Regions from separate parts of the Micrococcus sp. M4NT genome, predicted to be linked through region 2. Evidence: predicted binding sites of a transcription regulator. Region 2 holds the regulator's gene; the other holds the start of a gene.
What was found. The regulator LexA, encoded in region 2, represses DNA repair genes until DNA is damaged. The targets are predictions, from matches to a motif close to TCGAACANNTGTTCGA.

Region 1 (11,038 bases), on a different contig from region 2:
GGTCAGGCTTCTGGGCGTGTGGCATACGGAGGCCACCGCCAGCCGCCCCCATTCTAGGGGCGGGCGGGAACAGGGCGGCGACGACGCAGGAGGGCGCCGACCCGCGTCGACGCGGCGGACTCCTCCCACCCGCCGGGGCTCCGTTGGGCGCGACCGATCCGCAGGGGCGGTTGAAGCCGGGTCCAGGGCTCGGGGAGGGCTGGTCGCTCCGGCGGAGGGAGTGGTTCCCGCCTCGCCGGAGCAGGAGCCGCCCCGGGTGGGCCCGGGCGTGTCCGGTGATGCTGGTTCCGGCGCGGCGTGCGGTCCGGGTCGAGGTGGCGGGCCGGGACGAACCACGGGACGCCCTCGATGACCGACACCTCCCACCACCCGGCGTGCACGGCCTGGTGATGGTGCGAGCAGAGCAGCACGCCGTTGGCCACGTCCGTGGGCCCGCCGTGCTCCCAGTGGCCGATGTGATGGACCTCGCACCAGCTGGCGGGCAGCGCGCAGCCGGGTGCGGCGCATCCGCCGTCCCGCGCCGTCACGGCCCGCCGCTGGGCACGGGTGAAGAGACGACGCGCCCGGCCGAGGTCGAGGATCTCCCCCTCGCCGCCCAGGACGGCGGGGATGATGTCCGCGTCGCAGGCGATGCGCCGGATCTCGCGGGGGTCGATCGGTCCAGTGAGGTCGGCCGTGGACACGGCGGACCCCATGCGTCCGTCGGCGGCGGCGCGCAGCTCCCCGAGGAGCGTCCGATGGTCGATCGTGACGAGCACCTGCGGACGGTTCCCGCCGGTGGAGGGCAATGCCTCCGCACCGGCATGCGCGAGGGCCGCCTGGAGGGCGCTCACCAGCGTGTCCGCCTGCCGCTGCCCGCGCGTCCGGGGATCCGGGGCCGAGCCGGCGTCCTGCACGCCGGCAACGGCGCGGGGGTTCGTCGCGGCGGATGCCACGGTCTGCAGGACCTCATGCTGGGCGTCGGTGAGGTGGAGGTCCCACCGGTGCAGCCCACGGCGCTGGCCCCGGTGGAACAGTCCCTGGGCGGCGTTCAGCTCCGCTTCCGTGGGCGCGGCGGTGTCCGGCATGACGAGGGCGTCGAGGTTCTGACGCCACCGGGCGCAGAGCCGACGGATGCCGTCCGGCTCGATCCGCTGGAGCTGGTCCGCCAGGATGGCCTCTCCCGCGTCGACCAGGTGCTCGACCTCGTCCCGAGGCACGCCGGCGATCAGGGCGTCGGTGCGTGCACGCGTCAGCGTCTCGATCACGACGTCGCAGGCCCCCGGCTCGGCGGCCCCGGCCGCCACCACACGGGCGATGGCGGGCAGCTGCGGCTCCGCGACCGGCGCCGTGGCGAAGGCGCGCTGGGGTCGGGTGGCCTCGGCTCGGCGGAGTCGGCGCTGGGCGTCCCGGCGGTCGATGTGGAGGAGGGAGCGCAGGCAGTCGGCCTCGTCCCGGTGGGGGCTCTTGCCCGGCGGGATGCCCAGGAGCTCATGACGATCCGCCTCGTGCCCGTAGACCTGGGCGAGGTGCCCGGCGAGGGAGGTCTGCACCGCGGCGACGGTGCGCGCGAGCCGCTCCACCTCCTGGAGCAGGGCCGGGAGCCGCAGGTCCTCGACCTCCGGGGGCCACTCCGGGTCCCCGAGCCGTTCGAGCAGAGCCAGGACCTCCGACTGCGCGGCCCCGAGCAGGTCCGCGACCGGCGCGCCGAGAGGCGATCGTGGACCCTCGCCGAGGCCTTCGCCGGAACTCCGGTCTGCACTGCCGCTGCCGGCGCCGTCAGCGGCGTTGCCGAGGCGCGCAGACGGGTTCATCACGCGCCTGGTCTCACCGATCACGTCCATGTCTCTTCCCCCCTTTCCTCATGCAGTCCATCACGGGGCCCGGACACGTTAAGCAGCCCCTCATCCGTGCCGGACGGCTCACCGCTCCGGCGTGGGCAGCAGCTCCCACGTGTCCGGGTGGGGCACCGGGATGGGCGTGCTGCACCCCGGGGCCTCGGCCGTGGCCTGCGGCGTCCCGGCGCTCGCCCCGGCCTCCACGCGCTCGGCGTCCTGGGCGACGAGCGCCTCGGGGCGCACCTTGACCGGCCAGCCGCCGGTGCCGTGGTGCGGGATGTCCGGCAGGGACGCCCCGCCGCCGGGCCCGCCCGGCGTGCCGCCGCGACGCCGGACCGCGGCCGCCTTCCGGTCGGCGGCCAGCCAGCGCCGCCACTGCTCCCGGGTGGCGTCGAGGTAGTCGGGGTCGGGCAGGGTCTCGGAGCGGTGCAGGTCCCATGCGCGGACGGCCTGCACCGAGACGGCCTGCGGGCCGGTGCGTCGCGTGGTCCCCTCGATCAGCAGGAGGCGCGCCGAGAAGAGCATCTCCCCCGAGGCGTGCTGGGCCTCGGTGAAGAAGGACGCGTCGACGCAGCCCGTCCCGTCGTCCACGGAGAGGAACACCACCCGCTTGCCGCTGCGCATGGGCGGGGTCTGCGTGGCCACGCGCACCCCCGCCACGAGCACGCGCGACTGCGAGCGCAGTCGCAGCAGGTCCTTCGCGCGGGTGATCCCGAGGGCGTCGAGGTACGGCGCGTGGGAGTCCATGAGATGGGCGGTCACGTCCAGAGCGGTGAGGTCCAGCTCGGTGCGCACCTGCGCGGCCGTGGGCGGGGACGGGAACATCGGGGTGAGGGCGCTGAGCTCGGTGTCCGGCAGGTCCAGGGCCAGCTGACCGTCCACCTGGCGGGTCCGCGGGGGCCGCGAACGGGTGGCCCCGCGGCCCGGACCGGTGCCCCGCGTACTGGAGTGCTGCAGCTCGAGGTGGTGCACGAGGTCGGTGCGAGACGCCCCGCCGGGCGGCAGCAGGCAGTCGAGGGCGCCGAGCTGGGCGAGCCGCTCCAGGTTGCGGCTGGTGGGCCGGGCACGGTCCCGGACGTCGGCGAGGGAGTGGTAGGGGCGGCCCGCGTCGAGGCGCTCGACCTCCGCCTCGCTCAACCCGGACAGGCTCGTCAAGGGCAGGCGGATCCCCCAGCGACCGCGAGCGCGGCCGTCGGGACCGGTCGCGGAGCTGGCGGTCGCGGAGCTGCCGGGTGCGGGTGGGCCGGGTGCGGGTGGGCCGGGCGTCGAAGGGCCGGGTGTGCTGGGCCTGGAAGGACCGGGCGCGCCGTCGTCGTCCACGCATCCGCCGTCCGCGGGGTGACGCGCGCCGTCGTCGTGGGCGCCCTCCCCGTGGAGGCCGTGGCCGTCCACCTCCGGGTGCGAGGGCACCCACTCGACGCGCACGTGCCGAGTGGAGGCGTTGACGTCCACCGGGAGCACGGGGATGCCCATGCGGCGGGCCTCGGCCACCATGAGGCGGGCCGGGTACATGCCGGGGTCATGCTCGAGGATGGCGGCCATGAAGGCCTCGGGGTGGTGCGTCTTGAGCCAGGCGGACTGGTAGGTGGGCACGGCGAACGCGGCGCCGTGGGCCTTGCAGAAGCCGAACGAGCCGAAGGCGTGGAGGGTGCCCCAGACCTCGTCGATCACGTCGAGGTCGTACCCCTTCTCCAGCGCGTGGGAGCGGAAGTACTCCTCCACCGTGCGCTCGGCGGGCCCGCCGAGGAGCCGGCGGAACTCGTCCGCGCGGGCCAGGCCACAGCCGGTCATGACGTCCATGGTGCGCAGCACCTGCTCGTGGAACACGGTGACGCCGTGCGTCTCGGCGAGCACGGGCTCGAGGTGCGGGTGCGGGCAGCGGGCCGCCGCCCAGCCGTGCCGCTGCTCCAGGAAGGGCCGTACCATGTCCGACTGCATGGGGCCGGGACGGAAGAGGGAGATGTCCACCGTGAGGTCGTTGAACTCGCGGGGGGCGAGCTTGCCGATCAGCTCCCGCTGGCCCGGCGACTCGATCTGGAAGCAGCCGAGAGTGTGGGTGGTGCGGATCATCTCGAAGGTCGCCTCGTCGTCGAGGGGGACCCGCTCGAGGTCCGGCCTCTCCCCCGTGATGCGCTCCACCTCCGCCAGCGTGTAGGCGATCGCCGACTGCATGCGCACGCCGAGGATGTCCAGCTTGAGGAAGCCCATGGGGTCCATGTCGTGCTTGTCGAACTGGCTCATCGGCAGGCCCATGCCCGAGGGCTGCACGGGCGTGCGGTGCAGGAGGGTGGCGTCGCCGAGGATGACGCCGCACGGGTGCATAGAGATGTGCCGGGGCAGGCGATCGAGACGCTCCGTGATGTCCACCAGCAGGTCCAGCTGATGCCGCCCCGCCCGGCGGCCGGACTCCACGCGGCGGGAGAGCTCCCCCAACTCGGGCATGCGCTGCAGCGCCTCGCGGAAGCTGGAGGCGGAGAAGCGCCACAGCTGCTTGGCGATGACGTCCACGTCCTCGTCCGGCAGGCCCAGGGCCATCCCCGCGTCCCGGACGGCGCCGCGGGCCCGGTAGGCGTTCTGCATGCTCATGAGCGTGGTCCGCTCGGCCCCGAAGCGCTCGAACACGGCACGGTAGATCTCGTGGCGGCGCGCGGACTCCACGTCGATGTCGATGTCCGGCAGGGTGGAGCGCGCGTCCGAGAGGAAGCGCTCCATGATCAGGCCGTTGGCCATGGGGTCCACGTTGGAGATCCGCAGCGCGTGGTTCACCAGCGACGACGCCCCGGAGCCGCGCGCGGAGACCCGCACGCCCATCCCCTCGATCAGGTCAACCACGGAGGACACCGTGAGGAAGTAGCTCGCGAACCCGAGGCGCGAGATGATCCCGAGCTCGTGCTCGACCCGGTCCTGCAGGTCGCGGGCCTCCTGACTGGTGCCGAACCCGGAGCCGGTGTGCAGACGCGGGTAGCGGGCGGCCAGGCCGGCGAGGGTCCGCTCGTGCAGCACGCGGTCGGGCGGCCCGTCCACCCCGATGACGGAGGCCTCGGGCACCCGGGGCCGGCCCCAGCCGAGATCGCTCTCGGGGTCGAGGGCGCAGGCCTCGGCCAGGCGGCGGGTGGACTCCAGGAGGGGCGCGGCAGGCTCGTCCGCGGCCTCGCACACCTCACGGGCGATCCGGTGCATGTGCTCGGTGGGCTTGAGCCAGCCCTGTCCGTTGGGCTGCAGGTCGTGCAGGGCGTCGAGGGAGCTCAGCGCCCGGGCGGCGTCGAGGACGTCCGCGGTGGCCGCGCCGTCCGGGGCGGCGTACCGCACGGCGTTGGTCAGCACGGCGGGCGTGCGGGTGTCCCGGGCGGCGCGCAGCATCTTCACGGCGTGGCCCGTGTCCAGCCGTCGGCCGGGCGCGGAGAGGTGCGTGACGACGTCGACGTGCACAGATCCGGCGGGCAGGGCCGAGCGCCACCGGCGCAGGGCGCCCACTCCCGCGGCGTAGCGGCGGCGGGCGAGGTGGCGTCCGAGGTCCGAGTCCGGCCCGAGGAGCACGAACAGTTCCGGGCTCGGCGGGTTCGCGGGGTTGGCGGCGGTGGGCACGCGCCCCCCGGCGGCCTCCGCCAGCTCGGCGACGGCGGCCCAGGGGCTGCCTCCGCCCGCTCCCCCGGTGGTACGGGCATGGGCCGCGGAGATCACCTGGCACAGGGCGCGGTAGCCGGACCCGTGGGAGCCGCCCCGGGCGAGGATGACGGCCCGGCCGGCGTCGCCGTCCTCCTCCGACCAGCGCAGGGCGAGGTCCACCCCGACCACGGGCGCGATGCCGTGCTGCAGGCACGCGCCCACGTGCTTGGCCATGCCGTAGAGGCCGTCGCGATCGGTGCACGCGAGCAGGTCCATGCCCGCCGCGGCGGCGGCCGCGGCGAGGTCCTCGGGCCAGCTCACCCCGTAGTGGGCGCTGAAGGCCGAGGCCACGTGCAGATGGGGGAACGGGACGGGCGGGGGCGTGCGGTCACCCATGGGGAGCTCTCCTGGACGTGCTGGACCACCCCGCCGGGGTCTCCGACGGGGGCGGCGCGGGAAGCGCGGCGGGTGCACGAGCCGGGAAGCGTGCGGGGGTCCGAGCCAGGGGAAGGAGGCGGTCGGGGCGGCCTGTGGCCGCCGAGGCGGCCACTCACCCACAATAGAACACATGTTCGAATGACGGAAGCGGGGGGCAGGCCCCGGAGGGGCGGACGGGACCTCACGCCGTCCTCCGCAGGTCATGAGCGACCTCGTGGACGCGAATGAGGCGCCAACGCCCGGAGTCGAGGTGGTGGGCGACGTCCAGGGTCTGCACGGGGGCGGAGCCGGCCCGGGCGAGGCGCACCTGCAGGCGCCAGATCTCATGGTCCACCAGGCCCGGCCCGCGGCCCTTCTCGGCCCGCACCTCCTCGGCCCACCAGCGGCGACGCTCGAACCAGCGCATCGGCCGCTCGGCGATGACGTAGTCCCGCCCGTTCCAATGCAGGCCCTGCGGCGCGCCATCCGGGGCGCGCTCCACCGCCACGGACTGCGTGAAGACTCCCATGCTGCTCTCTCCCTGTGTGCGCTGCGGACGGATCCGCCGGCGGGCGCCGACGGACGGCGGGAGCGCGACCCACCCGCGACGGCAGGCAGGGGAAGAGTCGGGAAGCCGCGGCCCGCGATGGGACCGAGGACCGGAGGTCGCACTCTCGATCGTACCCGAACATGTGTTCGAACCCGATGGGAGGGACACTACGGGTGGCAGCGGACACGTTAAGGGGGCCCGGGGAAAAGGCGACGTCGGCACCCGCGCGGGTGCCGACGTCGCCGTGCTCACGCCCCCGGGCGGGGCGGGGCCGCGCTCAGGCCTTCACGTACCGCGGGAAGGCGGCAGGCGCGGCCACCGGCTTGCCCTCCGGGTTCATGTCGATCCCGAGGTCACGGGCCCAGACGATGCGGGTGTCGCCGGTGTAGACGGCCTCGGTGCGCTCGTCGAGCTCGAACACGCGGGCGCCGCGGAGGGTGTGCTGATCCCACGTGCCGTCGTTGAGGCCGTAGGTGTCGAAGCCGGTGCCGGGCGCGTAGCCGAGCTCGACGCCGTAGTAGTTCCCCTTGTAGGTGTTGATGTGGTCGTGGCCGCAGTAGATGCCCTTGACCTCGCCGCGCTCCTTCACGGAGGCGTAGATGCCCGAGTTGATCAGACCGTGGTAGACGTCCTCGTGCTTCACACCCTCGATGGCGTGACGGCGCACGGCCTCCGCGTGGCGGGCCTCGTCCTTCTCGCCCTGGGAGGCGTACCACATGTAGGAGTGCTCGAACGTGGGGATGTGGAAGAACATGAGGCCGGGGACGCCCTTGCCGAAGCGCTCCGCGGTGGCCTCCGAGGCCTCCTCGTACCAGCGGATCTGCTGCGGACGGATCCAGTCGTAGTCCATGACGCCCTCGGTGGACTGCCCGGCGGCGTCCTGGGCGGTGGCGTAGCGGCCCGAGTCGAGCAGCCAGATGGCGAAGGAGGGGGCGGCGCCGCGGGACCCCCGCACGAGCAGCTGGGCGTCGGAGTGGCCCGGCTTGGACGGGTCCACGGCCGGGTTGAGGTTGTGCTTGTACTGGCGCACGAAGTCCACGATCCGGGATTCCGTCATCGAGGTGCCGTGCTCCGTGACCGAGTCCTCGTCATGGTTGCCGAAGGTGATGGCCCACTTCACGCCGCGGGACTCCATCGGCATGACGAAGTTGTTGATCCCCTGCATCACCTGCAGGTCCGTGGTGGGCGAGCCGTCGATGACGTCGCCGTTGATGAGCGCGAAGTCCGGCTTCTCCCGGTCCAGGACCTTGCCCATGAACTCGAGGGTGCGACGGTCCGCGGCGTGGCCGCCCTGGGTGTCGTTGAACTGCACGATCTTGAAGCGGCGGCTCTTGCCGAACGCCAGCGGCATGGACTGGGCGCCGGCGTCACGGCGACGTCCATGGGCAGGGGCGTGGGCCGGAGGCGCGGCCTGGGCGGCGGGGGCTGCGGCCAGCACGCCGGCCGCGGCGAAGGCTCCGCCTCCGGCGAGGATGCCGCGGCGGTCGACGGACGGGGACTCGGGGATGCGATCGGTCATGGCTCTCTCCTGCTGATGCGGCGGTCGATGACGTCGCGGAAGCGGCGCTGACCTGGACGTTAGGAGACTGAGATGACCCCGGGGATGCCCGGCGCGGAACGCCCACGGAACGAGCAGATGAACGGTCGCGAACACGACACCTGCGCGTCTGACGATGTTCACGGTCCGCTCTGTGGAGAACCCCTCGCGTGTCGCGAGGGCATGCGTACACTCGCCAGTGTCGCCACTCACACGCCGCTCACGCGGTGGTCTTCACGGGATCAGAGCCGTGGCGGCGGACGGAACGGATGTCTTCTGAGGAGGGGACCTTGTCCATCACCGCACCCCCACGCGCCCTGCCCCGCCGACGCCCCGCCCAGGCCGCATCGCTGGCAGCCGCCCTCGCACTGGCCCTCACGGCCTGCGGCGGCGGAGACCCGGCACCGACCGAGACCACGACGACGGCGCCCGCCTCGTCCACGCAGGCCGCTGACACCCCCACGGCTACGGCTACGGCTACGGCCGGCGCATCTCCCTCCACCCCCGACGGCGGCACGGCGCCATCTAGCGCGAGCGGGAGCGGGAGCGGGAGCGGACCCGCGAGCGCAACGGCGAGCGGTCCGTACGTCCCCGCCTCCGCCGAAGGCCCCGCCCAGAACGTGCCGAAGCCGGTGATGCCCGAGGTCATGAAGGAAGAGACCCAGGAGGGCGCCGAGGCGGCGGTGAAGTACTTCTGGGAGACGATGAACTACGCGGAAGAGACGGGCGATCCAAATTTTTTGACTAGGATATCGAGCAAATACTGCGAACTCTGCTCCGCATCCGCAAGAAATCTGTCTGATATATACGGGTCTGGTTCCTGGCTTGAACCAGAAGGGTCGACGGTTCACTCATCCATCAGCCGACCATCCGACACGGGTTTCGTAACCACAATCTTAATAAATTCGACTGGAGGTCTCGCTTATAACCCGGATGGGTCACTAGACCCAGAAGGGGAGGCGCCACCTGCGGACCGAGATCCTTGGATCGCAGAAACGACATACGACGAAGACCTTGGCCACTGGGTCGTTGACGAAATGACCTTCCACGGAGACCCGACTCCATGAACTCCTATGCTGATCCACGCCAGATAGCGATAGCCATGTTCCTGATCGCGATAATTGGGGCCTCTTCGCCCGAGAATTCTTACGCAACAACGACGGGATGTGAAAACCAGGTTCGAGAAGCGCGCGTGAAGTCTCGCAGCGTTAACCTTTACCAAACCTGCGGAAATAAAAATCAATCACCTCAATCTGGTGAGAAAACAGGGGTCGAATCCAGCCATTCGAAGATAACGGTGGAATCCAAGCCCACCACCACGCGCACCGTCACAATGGCCGCGTGCTACCCCGGACAGGCAGGCAATCCGGACCTGGGCACCTGCCAGGAGCAGAACGAGAAGTTCTGCCCCGAGGGGAGCGAGTGGGTCATGTCGAAGACCACGGATACCGCTGCACCCGACGGCCCGGTGGACTACGGCAACCCCATCTGCACGGGCACCGGCACCGGCCCGGCTCCCATCGGCGCCGCAGGCGACGCCGCTCCCCCGGTCACCATCGACGAAGTCCGCACCCTCCTGGTCCTGGAGCCGACGATCGAGTCGGACAACGCCGGCCGCGGCGTCCGCAACGCGGAGACCAACTTCTACACCCTCGCGCAGCCGGTCTCCCTGACCACGACCATCGCCGGCCAGGACATCGAACTCCGCGCCACGCCCGTCACCTTCCACTGGACCTACGGTGACGGCACCGGCACCGTGACCACCCACGACGGAGGCCACGCGCAGCCCGAGTTCAACGTGCCCACCCCCACGAGCCACGTCTACGAGGACACGGGGTCCTACACGGTCGGCCTGACCACGGTGTATGTCGGCGAGTACCGGGTGGCCGGCGGCGAGTGGCAGCTGATCCCCGGCACCATCACCCTGGACGCCGCCCCGGTCACCGCGGACATCTGGCGCACGGTCACGCGCAACGTCGCCGAAGACTGCGGCGCCGACGCCTCCGCGTGGGGCTGCACCGGGCCCATCGACGCCCCGGACGGCGGCTGAAGGCCGCTCCTCGGCTCACCTCCGGGCGCCCCACCCGGCCCACCTCAGAGGAGTCGCTCCTGCACCTCGCCGGGCTCCTCGATCAGCTCCGGGCCGTTGTTCCGCACGTTCCCCACGGCCGAGCCCACCGGGCGCAGGCGCCACCCCGACGCCACGCCGTACGCCTGCGCGCACACCTCGTCCACGAGCAGTTCGGCCTCCTCTGCCGACCCGAGCTTCCCGGGCTCCAGCCAGCGGGCCATCGCCTCGGCTCCCAAGGGCACGGGCAGCCGGTCGTGCAGCTCCCCCAGCTCCGCCAGCAGCGGATCCTCCGCCTCCATGTTCGGCGCCGCCATCGTCAGGATCGACGTCGAGAGCACCCACGCGTCCTCTCCCGCGGCTTTCGCTTCCGGGTCCTGCCACCACTCGTAGAGCCCGGCGAACCAGATCACGGGCCCCTCGCCGTCACCGGCGCCGGCCGGGTGCACGTAGAAGGGCTGCTTCTCGGCGGCCTTCCCGTCGGCTCCCTTCGCCCCGGGCTCCGGCTTCTTCCACTCGTAGTACCCCTCCACCGGCACCGCGCAACGGCGCGAACGCACGGCCGCCCGGAACGTCGGCTTCTGTGCCACCGTCTCGGACCGGGCGTTGAACGCCCGCGACCCCACGGACAGCTCCTTCGCCCACGGCGGAACGAGTCCCCACCGCGCCACGTGCAGCTCGCGCCGCACCTCCCCGTCGGGCGCCTCGCCCCCGCCAGACGCCCCCGAGCCGTCCCCGTCCACCGCCCGCTCCAGTAGGATCGGCACGTCCGCCGTCGGGGCCACGTTCCAGTTGGGCCGCAGTTCGAGCGTCTCATCGGGCAGCATGCCGCCGCCCAGCCTGACGAGGTCACCGGCCGCCCGGGCCATCACATACCGTCCGCACATGCCCCCCAGTGTGCCCCACCACAACGGGGTCGCCGCCGGTCCCCACCGGATGCCGCCCCGGCCTCGAGTGTGGTGGGATGGACACCGAGTCACCCCCACTGCACAAGGAGTCAGCGTGCCACAGAAGGTCCGCGGCGTCGTCGCCATGGCGAAGGA
Region 2 (11,038 bases):
GCGTGGACGTGCCGGGCTCCTCGCTGCGCCTCGTGGTGATCGACCGGATCCCGTTCCCGCGCCCGGACGACCCGCTCTCCCAGGCGCGCACGCGGGACATCGCCCGGCACGGCGGCAACGGGTTCATGAAGGTGTCGGCCACGCACGCCGCCGTCCGCATGGCCCAGGGCGCCGGCCGCCTCGTGCGCGCCGTCGGGGACCGCGGCGTCGTCGCCGTGCTGGACTCACGTCTGGCCACCGAGCGCTACGGCGGCTACATCACGAGCGCTCTGCCGGACTTCTGGCGGACCACGGACCGGCAGGTGGTGCGGGGCGTGCTGGCGCGCCTCGCCGAGGAGGACTGAGGGCGTCCGACGACACCCGGCCGGCGGCCGTCAGGAGCCCACGTCAGGCCTAGAGTCGTGGGGAGGGCCCCGGCCCCGTGGCCCTCCGGAGCGAGCACGCCGCCGCGCGCGGCGGGAAGGCGGGCGGCCCTGGCCACCGGCAGGACCTCAAGATCCCATCGACTGCGGAGGACGGCCGAACGCCGCGCCTCCCTGGGCGGCCAGGCCCGCGAGGAGCGGGAGGTGGTCCGGGCGCACGAGCGCGCGGCGAATCGCCACCACGACTCCTTCCTGGCGCACCTGAACCTCAAGCCGGTGTGGCTGGCCTTGGCCGTCCTCGCGATGGCCGCGGTGGCCCTGATGCCCGGCCTGCAGGAGCTCGGACTCTCCGTCGCCGGACAGCGGGCGCTCGCGGTCCTCGCGTTCGCCGTCATCGTGTGGGTGAGCGAGGCCGTCACCTACCCGGTCAGCGCCGTGCTCATCATCGGGCTGATCGCGTTCCTCGTCGGATTCGCCCCGGACATGGCGGACCCGGAGACCGCCCTCGGCACGTCAGGCGCCCTGGGGCTCGCGCTGGGCGGCTTCTCCAACTCCGCGGTGGCCCTCGTGGCCGGCGCCCTCGTGCTCGCCGCCGCCATGCAGGCCACGGGGCTGCACAAGCGCGTGGCGCTGCTCGTGCTGAAGTTCGCCGGCGAGAAGACGAGCAACATCCTCATCGGCACGATCGTCATCACGATCATCCTGTCCTTCTTCGTCCCGTCGGCCACGGCACGCGCCGGCGCGGTGGTGCCGATCCTCATGGGCCTCGTAGCGGCCTTCGGCATGCCCACCGACTCGAAGCTCAGCGCCCTGCTCGTCATCACCGCCGCGCAGGCCATCTCCATCTGGAACATCGGCATCATGACCTCCGCGGCCCAGAACCTCGTCGCTGTCGGCTTCATCCAGGACCAGATGGGCCGCCAGATCACGTGGCTCGAGTGGTTCGTGTGGGGCGCGCCGTGGGCCGCCGTCATGTCCGTGGTGCTCTACTTCGTGATGCGCTGGGCCATCAAGCCGGAGACCGACCGCATGGTCGGCGGTCGCGAGGTCGTCCAGCGCGACCTCGCCGCCCTCGGCCCGATGACGGGCAAGGAGATGCGCCTGACGGTGGTGGCCGTCCTCCTGGTGACCGCGTGGGCCACCCAGGGCGTCCTGCATCCCGTCGATGCGACCACCGTGACCCTGGCCGCCGTCGCCTTCCTCCTGCTCCCGCGCGTCGGCGTGTTCTCGTGGAAGACCGTGGAGAAGCTCGTCAACTGGGGCACGCTCGTGGTGTTCGCCGTGGGCATCTCGCTCGGCTCGCTGCTGCTCAAGACGGGCGCCGCCGCGTGGCTCTCGGAGCGCACCTTCACCGCGCTCGGCCTCGCCGAGCTGCCGATCGTCGCGCTGATCGCCGTCATGGGCGCCTTCACGATCCTCATCCACCTGGGCTTCGCCTCGGCCACCGCGCTCTCGAGCGCCCTGATCCCGGTGTTCATCGCCTTCGCCGCGTCCATCCCGAACGCCGCGGAGGGCGGCCTCGGGTTCGTCGTGATCATGCAGTTCCTGATCTGCTTCGGCTTCCTGCTGCCGGTCTCCGCGCCGCAGAACATGCTCGCGTACGGCACGGGCGCGTTCACCCCGATGCAGTTCCTCAAGGCGGGACTGCCCATCACGGTGATCGGCTACCTCATGGTCCTGCTCTTCTCCGCCACGTACTGGCGGTGGCTCGGCCTGGTCTGACCGTCCGCGCCGCGGGCGCCGTTCAGAGCGCCCGCAGCACGGTGACCACGCGGCCCATGATGGTCGCGTGGTCACCCATGATGGGCTCGTAGGCGGTGTTCTGGGGGAGCAGCCACGTGTGGCCGTCGCGCTGGCGGAAGGTCTTCACGGTGGACTCGTCGTCGAGCAGCGCGGCCACGATGTCCCCGTTGTCCGCGGTCTCCTGCCGGCGCACCACCACCCAGTCGCCGTCGCAGATGGCGGCGTCCACCATCGAGTCGCCGGAGACGCGGAGCATGAACAGCTCGCCCTCACCCGTGAGGCGGCGCGGGATCGTCATGACCTCCTCCACCTGCTGCTCGGCGAGGATGGGGCCGCCGGCCGCGATCCGTCCCACCCACGGGATGGAGACGGCGTCGCCCTCGGCGGCGTCCGTGTGCCACGAGGGGATCTGGGGGAGCTCGGAGACCGGGGCGACGGGGGAGGCCGTCTCGGGGGTCAGCGTCGTCCCGTCCTCGGCCAGCAGCACCTCGAGCGCGCGGGGGCGGCCCGGATCGCGGCGGATGTAGCCGAAGCGCTCGAGCTGGCCGAGCTGATGCGTGACGGAGGAGAGCGAGGCGAGGCCCGCCGCGTCCCCGATCTCCCGCATGGAGGGCGGGTAGCCGCACTCAGCGATCGCGTGGCGGATGGTCTCCACGATCCGCCGCTGGCGGGACGTGAGCGAGGGGGCGGACCCGGCTGGGGTCTGGTGGTCAGGGGTGGCCATGCGGCGGTCCGTTCTCCCGAGGTCGCTTAGCGTGTCCACCCCTGCTGATGGTCTTGCCCTGAAGGCGATCCACCGCGGGTCGGAGCACGTCCGGTGCCCTCGACCCTAGTGGAGTCCGTCACTGGATCCAAAGATATGTTCGATCCACGCTGGGCGTGTCTCGAAGGTGTGTGCTAGACATGGATTCGAACAGGTTCGAACACACGTTCGAATTCCCGCTCGCAGCGGGAGGAAGGCGACCATCACCATGACCACCCTGACCGCAGCTCTCTCCCGTCCCGTCCCCGCTCGCCCCGCTCCGAGCGGGTTCCGCCTCAACAGGCGCGGCCGTCTCGTGCTCCGCGGGCTTCCGCTCATGCTGGCGGCGGCCGTGCTCACCGTCGTCGCGGCGTTCCTCGCGGGCGTCCTCACCTCCCCTGCGGCGGTCTCCTCCGAGGGCCCGGGCGCGCGTCTGGAGACCGTCACGGTCATGCCGGGGGACAGCCTGTGGTCCATCGCCGCCGAGGCTGCGCCGGAGGAGGACCCCTTCACCACCATGACGCGGATCGCCGAGCTGAACAGCCTGGAGGGCCGGGAGCTCGAGCTGGGCGAGTCCCTGTTCGTGCCCGCGGGGGACTGAGGGCCGGCCGGCGACTCACGGCGCGCTCGGCGTGCTCCCGTTCCTAGAATGGCCCGTATGACCGATCTGAGCTCCCTCCCGCTGCGCGAGGGCCTGCGCGGGCAGAGCCCCTACGGCGCCCCCCAGCTGGACGTGCCGTTCATGCTCAACACGAACGAGAACACGCACCCCGTCCCCCCGGAGGTCGCGGAGGCCGTCGTGGCACGGGTGGCGCAGGTCGCCGGGGGGCTGAACCGCTACCCGGACCGCGAGTTCACCCGGCTGCGGGAGAGCCTGGCCGGGTACCTCGGCCACGGGCTGACCGCGGCACACGTGTGGGCGGCCAACGGCTCCAACGAGGTGCTCCAGCAGATCCTCCAGGCTTTCGGCGGGCCGCGCCGCAGCGTCCTCAGCTTCCTCCCCTCCTACTCCATGTATCCGCTGCTGGCCGCGGGCACGGACACGGCATTCGTCGACGGCGGTCGCGCCGCGGACCACACCCTCTCGGCCGAGCATGCCGCGGCCATGGTGCGCGAGCACCGTCCGAACCTCGTCTTCCTCGCCTCGCCCAACAACCCCACGGGCACCGCCCTCGGGCTGGACGTGATCGAGGCCGTCTACACCGCCCAGGCCCGGAACGAGGCCGAGGGCGGCCCGGGCGCCATGGTGGTCGTGGACGAGGCCTACGCCGAGTTCGCGCTCGACGGCACGCCCTCGGCCCTCACCCTCCTGGAGGGGCGCGAGCGGCTCATCGTCACCCGCACCATGTCCAAGGCGTTCGCCCTGGCCGGCGCCCGCCTCGGCTACCTCGCCGCGGACCCGGCCGTGGCGGATGCCCTGCGCCTCGTGCGCCTGCCCTACCACCTCTCCTCGGTCACGCAGGCCACCGCGATCGCCGCCCTCGAGCACGTGGAGACGCTCCTGGAGACCGTGGCGGACATCAAGGCCCAGCGCGACCGGATCGTGGCCCGGCTGCGCGAGCTGGGCCTGGACCCGGCCGTCTCGGACTCGAACTTCGTCTTCTTCGGCCACCTGGAGGACGCGCACGCCGTGTGGGAGGCGCTCCTCGAGCGGGGGGTGCTGGTGCGCGACGTCGGCATCCCGCACCACCTGCGCGTCACCGCGGGCACGGAGGAGGAGACCACCGCGTTCCTCACCGCCCTCGAGGAGGCCCTCGCCGCGGGTGCACGGTGACCCCGCGCCGGCCGCCGCGCGAGACGCAACGACGCGCGCGGCCGGGCATGCGCCGCCGAACCTAGGATGGATGCGACCGTCACCCCCGTATCCCCAGGAGGACCCGTGGCAGCCGAGCTGATCTCCGGACGCCGGGCGCGCATGGAGCGCACCACGAGCGAGTCGGACGTGCACGTGGAGATGGACCTGGACGGCTCCGGCGCCGCGGACATCTCCACGGGTGTCCCGTTCTACGACCACATGCTCACGGCGCTCTCGCGCCACTCGCGGATCGACCTCAGGGTCCGCGCCACGGGGGACACCCACATCGACGTGCACCACACGGTGGAGGACGTCGCGATCACGCTCGGCGAGGTGCTCCGCGTCGCCCTCGGGGACAAGCGGGGCATCCGCCGCTTCGGCGAGGCCTCCGTGCCGTTGGACGAGGCGCTCGCGCGCGCCGTCGTGGACGTCTCCGGGCGTCCGTACCTGGTGCACGAGGGCGAGCCGGACGGGCAGCAGTACCACCTCATCGGAGGCCACTTCACCGGCTCCCTGACCCGGCACGTCTTCGAGGCGATCACGCAGCACGCGGCCATCTGCCTGCACATGGACGTCGTCCGCGGCCGCGACCCCCACCACATCGTGGAGGCCCAGTTCAAGGCGTTCGCCCGCGCCCTGCGCGCGGCCGTCGAGGACGATCCGCGCGTGGACGACGTGCCCTCCACGAAGGGCGCGCTCTGATGGCGGCGCCCACGTCCGTGCCCGGGGTGCGCCCGCGCGTCGCCGTCCTGGACTACGGCTCCGGCAACGTGCACTCGGCCGTGCGCGCCCTCGAGCGCGCCGGGGCCGTCGTCGAGCTCACCCGGGATCCGGACGCCGTGCTGGACGCGGACGGGCTGCTCGTGCCCGGCGTGGGCGCCTACGCCTCGGTGATGCGCGCCCTCACCGAGGTCGGCGGCACCCGCTGGATCGGCCGCCGCGTGGCCGGGGGTCGCCCCGTGCTGGGCATCTGCGTGGGCCATCAGGTCCTCTTCGACGCCGGTGTGGAGCACGGCGAGCGGACCCAGGGCATGGGGGAATGGCCCGGCGTGGTCGAGGAGCTCCCGGCCGAGGTCCTGCCCCACATGGGCTGGAACACCGTCCGACCGCCGGAGGACTCCGCGCTGTTCCGGGGGATCGAGGACGAGCGGTTCTACTTCGTCCACTCCTACGGCGTGCTGCGCTGGGAGTTCGACCAGACCATCCCCACCATGCGCCCCCCGCAGGTGACGTGGGCGCACCACGGCGCGGACTTCATCGCCGCCGTGGAGAACGGGCCGCTGTCCGCCACGCAGTTCCACCCCGAGAAGTCCGGCGAGGCCGGGCAGGCGCTGCTCCGCAACTGGCTGGAGACCCTCTGATGCCCTACTGGTCCGTCCTCTACCTCGCCCTCGGCGGCATCCTGCTCGGTGCCGCCTGGTCGATGCGCACGCAGAAGGCCCCCGGGTGGGCCGTCGTCATCGCCCTCGTGCTCGCCGCCATGGCGATCGCCGCCGCCTTCCTGACCGTCTCCCGCTGAGAGGTACCCCATGACCCCGAACACCCCCGCCCTCGAGCTGCTGCCCGCCGTGGACGTGCAGGACGGCCGTGCCGTCCGTCTCGTCCAGGGGGAGGCCGGCTCCGCCACCTCCTACGGCGACCCGCTCACCGCGGCCCTCGACTGGCAGCGCGCCGGCGCCGAGTGGATCCACCTCGTGGACCTCGACGCCGCGTTCGGCCGCGGGGACAACCGCGACGTCATGCGCCGCGTGGTGGAGGAGCTCGGCGTGAAGATCGAGCTCTCCGGCGGCATCCGCGACGACGCGTCCCTCGAGGGGGCCCTCGAGATGGGCGCGACCCGCGTGAACCTCGGCACCGCGGCCCTGGAGGACCCGGCGTGGACGGCGCGCGTGATCGAGCGCCACGGCGAGCAGGTGGCCGTGGGCCTGGACGTGCGCGGCACCACCCTGGCGGCCCGCGGCTGGACGAAGGAGGGCGGCGACCTCTGGGAGGTCTTGGCCCGCCTCGAGGACGCCGGCTGCGCCCGCTACGTGGTCACCGACGTCACGAAGGACGGCACCCTGAAGGGGCCGAACACCGAGCTCCTCGCGCAGCTGTGCGCGAAGACGGCCAAGCCCGTGGTCGCCTCCGGCGGCATCTCCTCGCTCGAGGACGTCGCCGCGCTCGCGGGGATGGTGGGCGACGGCGTCGAGGGGGCCATCATGGGCAAGGCCCTCTACGCGGGCCGGTTCAGCCTCGAGCAGGCGCTCGCGGTGGCCGGCGGCTCCACGGTGGACGAGGCGCGGGCCGCGCACCCCTTCGCGGTGGCCGAATGAGCGCGGACTCCGCGCACGAGGAGACCGTCGCGCTCGAGCGGCCGGCATCGCGGGAGCTGCCGGGGCACATCCGCGCCGCGCTGGACCGGATGCGGGAGAAGACGGCCGGGGAGAACGTCGCGGACACGGCCGGCGTCCCGTGGGAGGGCCGCGACCTCGCCGGCGGCGGCGTGGACGGCTCCGCCAATCCGCTGCACGCGTTCGACGCCGACGACGGCACCGCCGACGCCCGGTGGACCGACGTCATGGAGCGGCTCGCCCGCTCGGAGGCCACCGAGCAGGACGTCTCCGCGGTGCTCGGGCACATCCGGGTCTTCGCCGCCGTGGTCCCGACGCTCGCGGTCGACGAGGCGGACGTGCACGACCACGCGGACCACGCCGGCCACGGGCACGAGGTCGGCGCGCACGGGGACAAGGCGGCCGACGTCGCCCTGGTGACCCTGCGCGCCGCCGACGGCCGCACCGCCCTGCCCGTGTTCACGAACGTGCCCGCCCTCACGGCGTGGAACCCCGAGGCGCGGCCGGTGGCCGTGTGGATGCCGCGGGCGTGCCTCTCGGCGGTGGACGAGGGATGTGAGCTCGTGGTGGTCGACGCCGGCGCCGAGCACACCTACGTGGTGCGCCGCCCCGCCGTGTGGGCGCTCGCACAGCAGCAGGAGTGGACGCCGTCGTACGTGGACCAGGAGGTGGCCGATGAGATCGCGGAGGTCGCGGACCTCGTGCCGCACCTGCTGAACCTCGGCCTCGCGCCGGGATCCGGCGTCGCGACGCGCACGGCGTCCGGCGCGGTGATGAACGGCGGCGGCTCGGGCCCGGAGCTCAGGGTCGTGGCCATGCCGACCCGCGGCGCGGACGACGCCGACGTGCGGCTCATGGCCGCCACGCTGCGCATGGTGCTGTCGGACCTGCCCCTGCTGGCTGAGCGGGCCGACTCCGTGGAGATCACCGTCCGCCGGCCCTGAGCCCCGCGCTCCCATGGGCGTGCCGACCCCCATCGGCTACCGTGGTGGGGGAGGGGCGCCGCCGTTGCGGCCGCCCCGCCCTGGACGACCGTGCACTTCCGGCCGGTCCTAGGCATCCATCTGGAGGAGATGTCATGAGAAGCAGAACCCTGACCGGCGCGGCCACCGCCGCGCTGGGCGCCGTGGCGGTCGCCGCCGCCGGCCCCGCCCTCGCGTCCACCCCGCTCACCCAGGGATCGGCGCTCTCGGCGCCGGCCGGGGCGTGCAGCCTGACCATCGTGGACGAGTCCACCGCCTACACCGCGGCCCACTGCGGCGGGGCCGTGTGGGAGGTCGGCTCCCCGGTGCGCTCCGCCGAGGGCGCGCGCATCGGCACCGTCACCGCCCTGCCCGGCGAGTCCGGCGTGGACCTGGTGCGCATCGGCTTGGCCGAGGACGTCCGCGTGGTCGGCGACTGGGCCACCCGGCCCGCCGCCTCCGTGGAGGCGGGCGAGACCGTGTACACGCACGGCTCCTCCGTCCCGATGGGCCACCCCAACTCCCTGAGCCATGCCCACGCGTTCGACAGCGACGCCGTGTGCGCCGACGGCTATGCCGACCAGGTCGCCCTCGACGCCGCCACCACCCACCCCGGCGACTCGGGCGGAGCGGTCTACGACGCGCAGCAGCGCGTGGTGGGCGTCATCTCGGGCGTCGCGCCGGTGACCTTCGACGAGGACGGCGAGGCGGTCAGCTGCGACGCGAAGGCCATGTCCTCGATCATGGTCCCGATCGAGTCGACCCGTGCCCTCGACGCCGCCAAGGCCTCCTCGGCGACGTCCGGCAAGACCCCCCGCCCCGCCCCCAAGCACGCCGCGCGCCCCGCCCCGAAGCACGCCGCCGACATGCCCACCGCCGGAGCGGCCCCCGTGGCCGAGTCCGAGGTCACGACGATCCCGGCGGAGGAGCAGAAGGAGATCGCCGACGAGCTGATCGCGAAGCAGGAGGCGAAGGCGGCCGCCGAGAAGAAGGCTGCCGCGGAGAAGAAGGCCGCCAAGGCTCCCGCCGCGGCCAAGGCTGAGACTCCGGCCAAGGCCGCCGCTTCCGAAAAGGCCAAGGCCTCCGCTCCCGCCAAGGCCAAGGCCAAGGCCTCCGCTCCCGCCAGGGCCACGCCGGCCCCGGACCTCACCACCGAGGTGACCTACACCGCCGCCGAGGGCGTGGCCCGCGGCACCCGCACCCAGATCACCACGGACGAGGGCCGGTTCGAGTACATGAAGGTCTACGCCCTGGACGCGGACGGCGCCGTGCTGGGCGAGATGCACCTGCACACCGTGCAGCCGATGGCCTGGATCAACGTCCCGGCGGACGTCCCCGCCGGCGGCTCCGTGAAGGTGATCGCGGTCAGCTCCGCCGACGCCCCCGCGGACACGGTGGTGACCCTGGGCGGCCAGCGCATCGGCTGATCCGTCCGGCCTCACGGCCACAGCAGCACACCGGGCCCGGTGATTCCGCGAGGATCACCGGGCCTGGTGCGTCAGCACCGCCCCTCGAGGCGGTGGCCGAGCCGGGAGAACACCCGGCCGAGGGTCTCCGCCTCCCCGGGCTCCAGGGAGCTGAGGAAGAGGTCGTCGATCTCGCGCGCGTGATGGACGGCTGCGCGGCGGAAGGCGCGGCGGCCCTCGTCCGTGATCACAGCCTCGAATCCGCGCCGGTCCCGTTCCGCGGGGTGGCGCTCGATCAGGCCGCGGGCCACGAGGCTCTTGACCTGGTACGTCATGCGCGAGGGGGAGAAGACCATGCGCCCGGCGAGCTCTCCGAGGCGCAGGCGGCCATCGGGGGACTCGTAGAGGAGCAGCAGCAGGTTGTAGTCGGCCAGCGAGAGCCCGGCGTCCCGCTTCAGTCCGCGCTCGAGCAGCTCGGAGAGCATCTGGGTGGACTCGAAGTACGCGCGCCACGCCTGCTGGGCCGCACCCTCAGGCCTGCGGTCCTCGGGGGCGGAGCCGTACCACGTCGCGGCGTCGGCGGCGCCGGGAACCGGCTCAGGCGCCGGGGTTGAGGAGCTGGTCAAACGGAGTCACCTCCAGCTCTGCCTCGCCGTTCGCGCGGCGCGGCCGCACGGGGCGCAGGAGCATGACCTCGGCGAGGTCCCTCCCTGCGGCCGCGATGCGCGCGTTCAGCGGGTGGTCCCGCATGGACGCCGCGGCCCCGGTCACCTCGCCCCAGTCGTCCGAGGCGGCGAACACCGCCGTGGGGATGATGCGCGTGCGCAGGTAGGAGAAGAGCGGCCGCATCGCGGTGTCGATCATGAGCGAGTGCCGCGCGGTGCCACCGGTCGCGCCGAGCAGCACGGTGGTGCCGCGCACGGCGTCGTCGTCCACGAGGTCCCAGAAGGCCTTGAAAAGGCCCGCATAGGACGCCTTGAAGGTGGGGGAGACGGCGATGACGGCGTCGGCCTGCTCGACCTCGTCGAGCGCGGCGCGCAGGGCCGGGGAGGTGGTGGCGGTCACCTGCGCCTGGGCGACGTCGACCGCCAGCTCCCGCAGGGTGATGAGGTGGATCTCGGGGGCCGAGCCCCGGCCCGCGAGGGCACTCGAGGCCGCCTCGGCGAGGCGCTCGGCGAGCATGCGGGTCTGGGACGACTCCCCGAGGCCGCCGGAGACGACGGCGATGTGCCGCGTCTCGGGCGTGAACGGGTCGGTGACGGCGCTCATCGGCCGGACTCCCGCTCCGCGTGGGCGGCCGAGCCCTCGGCGCCGCCGGGGACGGGCGCCTCGCCGCGACGGGCGCGCTCGACGAGGAACGCGTGGGTGGGCGCCTCGGGCACGTCGGCCGGCGTGAGGGCGTCGAACTCCCTGCGGAGCACGGGGAGCACCTCGTCGCCCAGGATGTGGATCTGCTTAAGGACGGTGTCCGTGGGCAGGCCCGCATGGTCGATCAGGAACATCTGACGCTGGTAGTCGCCCACCCAGTCGCGGAAGCCGAGGGTGCGCTCGATGACCTCCTGCGGGGAGCCCACGGTCAGCGGGGTCTGGCGGGTGAAGTCCTCGAGGGAGGGGCCGTGGCCGTACACCGGCGCGTTGTCGAAGTACGGGCGGAACTCCTTGACGGCGTCCTGCGAGTTCTTGGCCATGTAGACC

Region 1: NJC10_RS04570 (DNA polymerase III subunit alpha) is a predicted target of LexA. The motif match lies at 5,984-5,999, and genes of this name have one in related genera.

What each region holds. Positions count from the first base shown of each region.
Region 1 covers NZ_JAMYEH010000005.1:53,617-64,654, forward strand. The annotation lists gene NJC10_RS04565 (HNH endonuclease signature motif containing protein) at 54-1,823, opposite strand; gene NJC10_RS04570 (DNA polymerase III subunit alpha) at 1,902-5,819, opposite strand; gene NJC10_RS04575 (DUF6504 family protein) at 6,043-6,369, opposite strand; gene NJC10_RS04580 (metallophosphoesterase family protein) at 6,668-7,909, opposite strand; gene NJC10_RS04585 (DUF6318 family protein) at 8,197-8,994, shown strand; gene NJC10_RS04590 (PKD domain-containing protein) at 9,225-9,977, shown strand; gene NJC10_RS04595 (SOS response-associated peptidase) at 10,022-10,882, opposite strand; gene NJC10_RS04600 (S-(hydroxymethyl)mycothiol dehydrogenase) at 10,998-11,038, shown strand, end outside.
Region 2 covers NZ_JAMYEH010000004.1:144,219-155,256, forward strand. The annotation lists gene NJC10_RS04025 (ATP-dependent DNA helicase) at 1-344, shown strand, start outside; gene NJC10_RS04030 (DASS family sodium-coupled anion symporter) at 567-2,084, shown strand; gene lexA (transcriptional repressor LexA) at 2,107-2,829, opposite strand; gene NJC10_RS04040 (LysM peptidoglycan-binding domain-containing protein) at 3,077-3,448, shown strand; gene NJC10_RS04045 (histidinol-phosphate transaminase) at 3,506-4,621, shown strand; gene hisB (imidazoleglycerol-phosphate dehydratase HisB) at 4,688-5,344, shown strand; gene hisH (imidazole glycerol phosphate synthase subunit HisH) at 5,344-6,003, shown strand; gene NJC10_RS04060 (hypothetical protein) at 6,003-6,161, shown strand; gene priA (bifunctional 1-(5-phosphoribosyl)-5-((5-phosphoribosylamino)methylideneamino)imidazole-4-carboxamide isomerase/phosphoribosylanthranilate isomerase PriA) at 6,172-6,957, shown strand; gene NJC10_RS04070 (SseB family protein) at 6,954-7,919, shown strand; gene NJC10_RS04075 (trypsin-like serine protease) at 8,054-9,364, shown strand; gene NJC10_RS04080 (MarR family winged helix-turn-helix transcriptional regulator) at 9,436-9,969, opposite strand; gene NJC10_RS04085 (CE1759 family FMN reductase) at 9,941-10,612, opposite strand; gene NJC10_RS04090 (LLM class flavin-dependent oxidoreductase) at 10,609-11,038, opposite strand, start outside.